DNA from 3 places in the Phyllobacterium sp. TAF24 genome. Region 1 is predicted to be linked to each of the others. Evidence: predicted binding sites of a transcription regulator. Region 1 holds the regulator's gene; each other region holds the start of a gene.

The links. The regulator PhoB, encoded in region 1, activates phosphate uptake and scavenging genes when phosphate is short. The targets are predictions, from matches to a motif close to TGTCATNNANCTGTCAT.
Region 2: a site for PhoB is predicted at 1,706-1,722, ahead of AB4Y96_RS05540 (acid phosphatase). Genes of this name have one in related genera too.
Region 3: a site for PhoB is predicted at 1,942-1,958, ahead of AB4Y96_RS22700 (UDP-2,3-diacylglucosamine diphosphatase). Genes of this name have one in related genera too.

What each region holds. Positions count from the first base shown of each region.
Region 1 is NZ_JBFRDN010000002.1:35,447-38,727, reverse strand. Features, by position in the region: gene pstB (phosphate ABC transporter ATP-binding protein PstB) at 1-365, shown strand, start outside; gene phoU (phosphate signaling complex protein PhoU) at 389-1,114, shown strand; gene phoB (phosphate regulon transcriptional regulator PhoB) at 1,129-1,815, shown strand; gene AB4Y96_RS01950 (vWA domain-containing protein) at 2,093-3,281, opposite strand, start outside.
Region 2 is NZ_JBFRDN010000004.1:153,216-156,496, reverse strand. Features, by position in the region: gene AB4Y96_RS05550 (HAMP domain-containing protein) at 1-320, opposite strand, end outside; gene AB4Y96_RS05545 (hypothetical protein) at 339-677, opposite strand; gene AB4Y96_RS05540 (acid phosphatase) at 952-1,653, opposite strand; gene AB4Y96_RS05535 (FUSC family protein) at 1,842-3,281, shown strand, end outside.
Region 3 is NZ_JBFRDN010000035.1:44,670-47,950, reverse strand. Features, by position in the region: gene AB4Y96_RS22705 (NADP-dependent malic enzyme) at 1-1,795, opposite strand, end outside; gene AB4Y96_RS22700 (UDP-2,3-diacylglucosamine diphosphatase) at 2,024-2,845, shown strand; gene AB4Y96_RS22695 (glycosyltransferase family 4 protein) at 2,873-3,281, shown strand, end outside.

The sequences.
Region 1 (3,281 bases):
CCAGCCTGTTTGACGAGGTGAAGGACCGCCTGCATGAAGCCGGCACAGGTCTTTCCGGCGGCCAGCAGCAGCGCCTGTGCATCGCCCGCGCCATCGCGGTCAGCCCTGAGGTCATCCTGATGGATGAGCCCTGCTCGGCGCTTGATCCGATTGCTACGGCGAAGGTCGAAGAACTCATTGACGAGTTGCGCCAGAACTACACCATTGTCATCGTGACCCACTCGATGCAGCAGGCGGCCCGCGTTTCGCAGCGCACGGCCATGTTCCATCTCGGTAATCTTGTCGAGGTGGGTGATACGGAAATGATGTTCACCAATCCGACGGAAAAGCGCACGCAGGACTACATCACCGGACGCTTCGGCTAATCACGGGAAACAGGGATAAAAAAATGACCGAGACGCAGCATACCGTCCGTTCCTATGACGACGAACTGAAGTTCCTGACCCACAAGATCGCCGAGATGGGCGGCCATGCGGAACGCATGGTCGAACAGGCTGTTACAGCCATGGTGAATTCAGACAATGCGCTGGCCCAGCGCGTTATTTCTGATGATCTCATTCTCGATGCTGGACAGCGCGAGATTGACGAGAAAGCCATCACCATCATCGGCAAGCGCCAGCCCATGGCGATTGATCTGCGTGAAATCATCGGCGCCATCCGTATTTCGTCCGATCTCGAACGGGTCGGCGATCTCGGCAAGAACATCGCCAAGCGCGTTGTTGCCGTCACCGATACGCGCCAGACGCTTTCCGTCTATCGCGGCCTGCAGACCATCGCCGAACTCGCTTTGACACAGCTCAAGGATGTGCTCGACGCCTATGCGACGCGTTCCGTGCAGCAGGTCAATATTGTCCGCGAGCGTGATGACGAAATCGATGCGCTCTACACATCGTTGTTCCGCGAACTTCTGACTTACATGATGGAAGATCCGCGCAACATTTCTGCCTGCACGCACCTGCTCTTCTGCGCCAAGAATATCGAGCGCATCGGAGACCATGCGACGAATATTGCTGAAACGGTCTACTACATCGTGACGGGTGCACAGCTTCCAGCCGAACGGCCCAAGGAAGACCAGACCCACAGCATCATCGTTGATGAAGCCAGACAGCCTTAATCAGGAATCCAGCAATGGCGATAGCTCCCAAAATCACAGTTGTCGAAGACGAGGAAGCGCTGAGCGTCCTTCTCCGGTACAATCTTGAAGCCGAAGGCTATGTCGTCGAGACGATTGCACGCGGCGACGAGGCCGAAATTGCGCTGCGTGAAAAAGTGCCAGATCTGCTCATCCTCGACTGGATGCTGCCGGGCCTTTCCGGCATCGAACTTTGCCGCCGCCTGCGGGCACGGCGCGAGACGGAAATCCTGCCGATCATCATGTTGACAGCACGCGGCGAAGAAAGCGAACGGGTTCGCGGTCTGGCGACGGGTGCTGATGATTATATGGTCAAGCCGTTCTCGACACCGGAATTGCTCGCCCGTATCAAGGCCATGTTGCGCCGGGTCAATCCCAGCCTCCTGTCGCATGTGCTGAGCTTTGGCGATCTGAAGCTTGATCGCGAGCAGCACCGGGTGTTCCGCAAGGAGCGCGAGTTGAAGCTTGGTCCAACCGAGTTCCGTCTGCTGGAATTTTTGATGCAGTCCCCCGGCCGGGTTTTCTCACGCGGTCAGTTGCTGGACAATGTCTGGGGTGCTGACATTTATGTGGATGATCGCACTGTTGACGTCCATGTCGGACGGCTGCGCAAGGCGATCAATATTGGCCGCTCGATCGATCCGATCCGCACTGTGCGTGGTGCCGGTTATTCGTTTGGTTGATGGTTGCAAATTAGCTGCATAGCGCGTGGTTCGTGGTTCGACAAAACAACCATGAGGGAGAGGGAGGATGCAAAGCTAATCGCAAAGGTTGCAGAACATGATAGCGCCCASCTCCAAGTTCGTTTGAGCTTCTTAGCCGTGGGTCCTCGGGTCAAGCCCGAGGATGACGGAGAGGGTGAGGTGTGGGAGTCAAGTTCTGCAACCTTTGCGATTAGCTTTGCATCCTCCCTCTCCCTCATGGTTGTTTTGTCGAACCACGAACCACACCGCTCACAACCTAATGCCTGCGCGAAAGCTCCCGTGTTGCCTGTTCAATACCCGCAAGGGTCATCGGATACATGCGATCTGCGAAAATCTTGCGGACCATTGCGGTTGAGGCGGTATAGCCCCAGTACTGCTCTTTTGATGGGTTGAGCCAGGCGGCATTTTTCCAGTGATCGAGCACGCGGCTGAGCCAGATTGCACCGGCTTCCTCATTCCAGTGTTCGACCGACCCACCTGGATGGGATACCTCATAGGGCGCCATGGCGGCATCGCCGACGAAGATCACCTTGTAGTCAGGTCCATATTTGTGGATCACATCAAGCGTCGGAATCTTTTCCGCATGGCGGCGGCGATTGTCTTTCCAAACGCCTTCATAGAGGCAATTGTGGAAATAAAAATACTCCATGTGTTTGAATTCCGAGCGCACGGCGGAGAATAGTTCTTCGGCAATCTTGATGTGCTCATCCATCGAACCGCCGACATCGAAAAACATCAGCAGCTTGACGTGGTTGCGCCGCTCCGGGCGGGTCTGCACATCGAGATAGCCGTGCTCGGCGGTTGATTTGATGGTGCCTGACAGATCAAGCTCATCATCCGCGCCCTCGCGCACCCAGCGGCGCAGGCGTTTCAGCGCAACCTTGATATTGCGGGTGCCAAGCTCCACGCTGTCATCGAAATTCTTGAATTCGCGCTTGTCCCACACCTTCACCGCGCGGCCATGGCGGCCCTCATCCTGACCGATCCGCACCCCTTCCGGATTATAGCCATAGGCGCCAAACGGCGAGGTGCCAGCGGTGCCGATCCATTTTGACCCGCCCTGATGCCGGCCCTTTTGCTCTTCCAGCCGCTGGCGCAATGTTTCCATCAGCTTGTCGAAACCACCAAGCGCCTCGATCAGCTTTTTCTCTTCTTCGGTCAGATGTTTTTCCGCAAGACGCCGCAGCCACTCCTCGGGGAGATTGGCAATGTCGATACCGTTCTCGCCGGTCAGGGATTCCAGTCCCTTGAAGACATGGCCGAAAACCTGATCAAAGCGGTCCATATGCCGCTCATCTTTTACCAGTGCCGAGCGGGCGAGATAATAGAACCCCTCAACATCATAGGTCACCAGCCCGGCATCCAACCCTTCAAGCAATGTCAGATATTCCCGCAGCGATACGGGAATTTTTGCAGCTTTCAGTTCGAGAAAGAAGGGAATGAAC
Region 2 (3,281 bases), on a different contig from region 1:
CGCCCGCTATAGAAATCGGAAAACATAACGCCGAAGTCGGAAACGCCTTTTATGCCAGCCTGAACGGTACTCCAGAAAATCTTGCTCGCCAGCGCATTGCAAGCATTCTTGTCGCGTGGATCAACACCCGTGGCCAGAGCATTCAATTGTGGCCGATCCAGCCCGTTGAGGAAGTCGCGAATACTGCTTTCATTGCGGCTGGAGGAAAACTGGCTCATCAGCATACTGACCAGCAACAGCGCGGAAAACCCAACGATAACAAACATCAACACCAGTTTGACGAACAGGCCTCTCAAACGAAGAGCATTTAGCAATCCCAAGTTGTCATTCCTTGCCGGTTACTTATGCCGGCGTCGTACTGGCCGGGCCCTTGTTCCATACCATTCGGCAGAACGAATGCCAGCTTTGCTTTCATATCGTGCTTTTGGGGCCGTGCGATGAGCCCCCGATGTCTGGCTGGATCTGCGGATCGGTTGAGGCATTGTCTCGGCTTGCTTTGGCGCCTCATCAAGGCGAGGCGCCTTGCTTTGGAACAGTCGCGTCAAATGCAGCAGAGCGAGCGCGGTGTTGCGCAGCATGCTCCAGAATGAGGGTGATAGGAGAGGAATGAGTATAAGCCCGAGCAAAAGCGACAGGGTAATATACTCAATGGAGAGCAGCGGAATCTGATAGCGCATGATCACCCAACCACCAATATGGGGTAAAGGGCATCACGCTTGACCTGCGGCTCAGGCAATATCGGTTTCAGTTTGGGCATGGTTTTTTCTTTCCATCGTCACACGCTTCGAAGCGCATGGCCGGAAAGTAGGCCTATTTGAAACGTCGCGCATCGGGCGAAGGTCAGCCCGGTGCCTACGACAAAAGTCGTACTCAGTATCCAGATGAACAGGCACCCGTCACGCATATGAAACGGCATGACGGGCTTATTTTATAGGTTTATGACGATTGCCATCAAGCGCCGCCAAGACCCAAGGCTGCACGCAGTTCGGCTTTTGCCGGTTCGTATTCAGCCTTGAAGTCATCATGCTTCATGATCGTCGCGGCAATGATGCTGCCCGAGATTCGGCCCATCTCCACGTCGGAGCGATAGTGTATGCCGCCAATGATTCGGTTGTTACCATATTCCCAGGCGCGCGCCATAATCTCGGCCTTCTTCTCGGGAACCATGTTGGACAATTCAATGCCAATCAGAGTGCCAAGCGTCGTGTGACCGGATGGCCAAGCGCCCGAGTTGGAGAGTTTTACTGCCGGTTTAACAAGGTCGCTCAACTGATGCGGGCGAGGACGCTTGAAAACATCCTTTGCCGGATCAACCACTGCGCCCTCAGTCTCGACAATACGGTCGAAGAACGCTGCCAGTTTCGGCAATTTGTCCTTATTGAAATCCGGGCCCATTACATCTGCAAAACGCCAGACATTTTCTTCCGCATCGGCTTGCGCGCGCGCAACCATTTCCGGAGTCCGGGTCATCTGCAATGTCAGAACTTCACCCAGTTCCGCCTTGGTCTGCGGTGAGTCATTGGCGGGCGGGGGTGGCAAAATCGTCAGGAGATCAATCTCCTTATTGTCGGCGAAAGGCTTTGCGTCGCCAGCATAGGCAGCGGTAAGGCCAACAAAAACAAATGCTGTCAGCAGGCTGAGAAATCTACGCATGAAATAGTCCTCGTTAGGGTGATTGCGGGAGGTCGATCATGCGCTTGCCGGATGTCATGCCTGTGACACAATGGGGCGATCTGTGGCACATCCGGGTGGCAAGAAGACGCATGGAGAGACAAGCTGTTTCCGTTGTGCGGTCCGCCCACGAAAGATAATGAAAGGCGCTAGCTGTCAGATCGGACGCCATGATTCAATACATTGAAAAGTTTGTTGAACATCCCGCTTGGCCCGGTAGGACGGCTTGGGTATTTGCGCTCAGAACCAATGCTGCAGCGCTTGTTGCGCTCATGGCAGCCTTTGCATTGAACCTGCAGCAATCGCAATGGGCAATGATGACGGTCTTTATCGTGTCGCAACCCATTGCCGGCATGGTTATCAGCAAGGGCCTGTTTCGTCTTGCCGGAACCTTGATCGGTGCGCTGGCGGCGATCGGGATAACGGCGGCGACGGGCGATATACAATGGCTGTTTGTGGTGTCAATCGCGCTCTGGGTGGCGCTGTGCACCTTTGCAGCGTCGATGCTGCGCAATCCGGAATCCTATGGTGCCGCACTTGCCGGTTATACCGCGGTCATTATTGCGTTGCCCGCCTTTGGCCAGTCCCATCTCCTGGTTGACGTTGCCTATGCCCGCTGCGCGGAAATCATGCTCGGCATTGTCTGTGCCGGTATTGCCAGCCGTTTCTTTCAGCCGCAACTTGCCCGAACCGCGCTGGTTGAAGGGTTGGAAAATTGTATTGCGGATCTCGCGCGATATACCAGTGACGCTATTGCCGGTGGCGATTCTGCCCAATTGAAAACCGCCCATAGAAAGCTGATTGCCGATACGCAGGCACTGGCGGCAATGCGCGCCCACGCGCGGCTCGAAGCGCCAAGCCTCGTTACCCACGGGCGGCACTCGCGGCATACGGTGGGCCATCTTATGTCCTGTCTGTCCATTGTGAATATTCTCGTGGCCCATCGTGTCTCCTCCGATGAGACATGGCGCAATTTGCGCGACAAGCTTGGCAAGCTGCTCGATGTTATGGCTGATGATTTCAAGCCTGACGCAACAGGGCCCTGGCTCGGCAAACTTGATGTCTTCGCAGCAGAGATTGCGGAATTGAAAAGCAAGCCGTGGGGCGATGACCGGATTGGCATGATGGCCCGCTTGACATTGCTTGGGGAATTTATTGACAGTCTGAAGGCAACTCTGGACGGACTTTCAGCTTTGGGAAGCCGTTCGCAATATATCGCTGGAAGCAGGAAGCCACCGGCTTTACCTGTTTATCGCGATCACAATACGGCTCTTGTCAATGCCATCAGGGCAATCGTCGCAACAACCCTGATGACCGCCTATTGGATGCAAACCAAGCACTCGGATGCTGCCGCGGCAGCAATCATTGTGGCGGTGGTGTGCAGCCTTTTCGCATCAATGCCCAACCCGCTTCAAACGAGTTGGGGTTTTTTCAGGGGCACCCTCTACGCTGTACCATTTGCGTTTATTCTCAGCCAGTTGGTCCTGCCACATTTTCCGGGATTGTTCTGGTTTGCTGTATTCATCATTCCGGTTCTGGTGCCAGCTGCGATCCTGATGGCTGATCCACGGCATGTCGGCCCAGCCACTGCTTTTTCCATCAATTTCATC
Region 3 (3,281 bases), on a different contig from region 1:
TGCCGCGCTGGGAGATCAGCAGGCTGAGGGCCGAGAAATTGCGGATACCCTCCAGCTTGCCGATGATCTGGTCAACATTACGCAAATGACGTTCGAAACGACCTTCGAGGCCGCAGATCATCGCATCAGCCTCGCCGCGAACAAGGGCGAGTGCCGCAATCACCGTACCGCTGGCGCGGACCATGGTACGGGCAACTTCCGGTGTCGTACCGCGGCGACCGGTCAGGTTAACCAGCAAATCCACATAATCGCGATAGCGCGGATCGTCTTCCGGATTGATGATGTCGAAATCGGTGCCGAGCTTGATTTTGAGACCATAGCGCTTCAGGCGCGTTTCGATAACCTGCGGGCGGCCGATCAATGTCGGGATTGCCGTGCCTTCTTCAAGCACCACCTGAGCGGCGCGCAGAACGCGTTCGTCTTCACCATCCGCATAGATAACCCGCTTCTTCTCGGCTGTGCGTGCTGCGGTGAAGATCGGCTTCATGATGAGGCCGGAGCGGAAGACAAAGCGGTTCAGCTTGTCGAGATAGGCGTCGAAATCCTCGATGGGACGATCAGCGACGCCGGTTTCCATGGCGGCTTTGGCCACAGCCGGAGCGATACGCAGGATCAGGCGCGGGTCGAACGGCGAGGGAATGAGATAGTTGGGTCCGAAGGTCGGCGTTTCGCCTGAGTAGGCACGTGCGGCGACATCAGATGGCTCTTCGCGAGCCAGCGAAGCGATGGCCTTGACAGCCGCCATCTTCATTTCTTCGTTGATCGCCCGCGCACCGCAATCAAGCGCGCCGCGGAAAATATAGGGGAAGCACAGAACGTTGTTGACCTGGTTGGGGAAATCAGACCGTCCGGTGCAGATCATCGCGTCAGGGCGGGCGGCGCGCGCCTCATCGGGCATGATCTCAGGATTGGGATTGGCTAGCGCCATGATCAGCGGGTTCGCCGCCATCTGCTTGAGCAGTTCGGGCTTTAGAACTCCGGCAGCTGATAGGCCGAGGAACACGTCGGCACCGCCAATGACATCGGCCAGCACACGTGCATCGGTCTTCTGGGCGTAGACGGACTTCCAGCGGTCCATCAATGTGTTGCGGCCATCATAGACCACGCCGTCAAGATCGCAGACCCAGATGTTCTTGCGGTCAGCACCGAGCTTGACGAGAAGATTGAGGCAGGCAAGCGCTGCGGCACCCGCGCCTGATGCAACGATCTTGACCTTCGATAAGTCTTTGCCTGCCAGTTCCATGCCGTTGAGAATGGCCGCAGCGACGATGATGGCTGTGCCGTGCTGGTCATCATGGAAGACGGGGATATTCATCTTGGCACGGAGGATTTCCTCCACATCAAAGCATTCCGGCGCCTTGATGTCTTCGAGGTTGATGCCGCCGAAGGTGGGTTCGAGCGCGGCAACGACGTCAACGATCTTGTTGATTTCCTGCGCATCGATTTCGATATCGAATACGTCAATATCGGCGAACTTCTTGAACAGAACAGCCTTGCCTTCCATGACGGGCTTGGAAGCGAGCGGGCCAATATTACCGAGGCCAAGAACCGCAGTGCCGTTGGATATAACCGCTACGAGGTTGGCGCGGCTGGTATAGTCGGCTGCTGTCGCCGGGTCGGCGTGAATGGCAAGGCAAGGTGCAGCGACACCGGGGGAATAGGCAAGGGCAAGGTCGCGCTGATTTCCAAGCGGCTTGGTCGCCTGGATTTCCAACTTACCCGGCTGGGGAAAGCGATGGTAAAACAGGGCGCTTTCGTCAAGGTCAGATAGGTCGGGCGTGGTATCCTTGGCCATAGATCATATCCTCCGGAAAATTGGCTTGTCGCATCTTGGGATTTGCGATTCAATCTTTTTAGCATGCATAAATGACATGAAGAGCCATAAATGAAGTGCATTTTGTTACAAGTGTTTATCTTTAGAAATCATATACTTTTTACCTACGTCATAAGACTGTGACATGAATCAGGTTTCTGTCAGACCAAAGGTACCCTCGTGTACCGGTGCTGAACGGAGATCAGCCTCATGGATGAGCCAGAGACACGTAAGTTTCGCACGCTCTTTTTGTCCGATGTGCATCTTGGTTCCAAAGGCGCCAAGGCGAACTTCCTGTTGGACTTTCTGAAGTACCACGATGCCGACACCATCTATCTCGTCGGTGATATTGTTGATGGATGGCGTCTGCGCCGCAGCTGGCACTGGCCGCAAGAGCACAATGATATCGTGCAGAAGCTTTTGCGCAAGAGCCGCAAGGGCGCACGTATCCTTTACATTGCCGGTAACCACGACGAGTTTCTGCGCGACTTTCAGGGTACGCATTTCGGCGGCATCGAGGTTATGGACCGCACGATGCACGAAACGGCCGATGGCCGCAAATTTCTGGTGATCCATGGCGATCAGTTCGACGTTGTTGTGCGCAATGCGCGCCATATCGCCTATCTCGGCGACTGGGCCTATGACGCGGCACTGGCGATCAACACTGTCATGAACAAGGTCCGGCGCATGCTTGGCCTGCGCTATTGGTCATTCTCCGCCTGGGCAAAGTTCCGGGTGAAGAAGGCCGTCAACTTCATCGGCTCGTTCCAGACTGTCGTTTCCGAGGAAGCCCGGCGCATTGGTGCGGATGGGGTTATCTGCGGCCATATCCACCACGCAACGATCGAGCAGATCGACGGCATTGAATATATCAACACGGGCGACTGGGTTGAAAGCTGCACGGCCATTGTTGAACATAATGACGGCAAGATGGAGCTTATCTCCTGGACGCACCTGATTGGCGAGAATGCGGGCTTTGCACCAGTGGTCAAACTTGAAGACAAGCGCCCGAAGGCGGCGAATGCAGCCTAAGTGGATTTCCGCACAGGGATTGATCCAATGAAAAGGCTCGTTATCGTTTCGGACGCCTGGCATCCGCAGGTCAATGGCGTGGTGCGCACCCTGACCAAATTGCGCGAACAGATGGAAGCGCGCGGTGTCGAGGTGACTATTATCTCGCCCGCCGACTACCGCTCTGCACCGTGTCCGACCTATCCGGAAATCCGTTTGGCACTGACCCATCCAGCTGCGGTCAAGGCTCGGATTGAGGCATTACAGCCCGCCTTCGTGCATATCGCCACCGAAGGCCCACTCGGTATCATGGCGCGGCGCGCCTGCCTGAAGAACAAATGGCGCTTCACCACCAGCTTTCACACGCGCTTTCCCGAGTACTTACGTGAGCGCCTGCCTGTTCCGCTTGGCTGGACCTATGGTTTTCTGCGCCGCTTCCACAATGCCGCCGAAACCT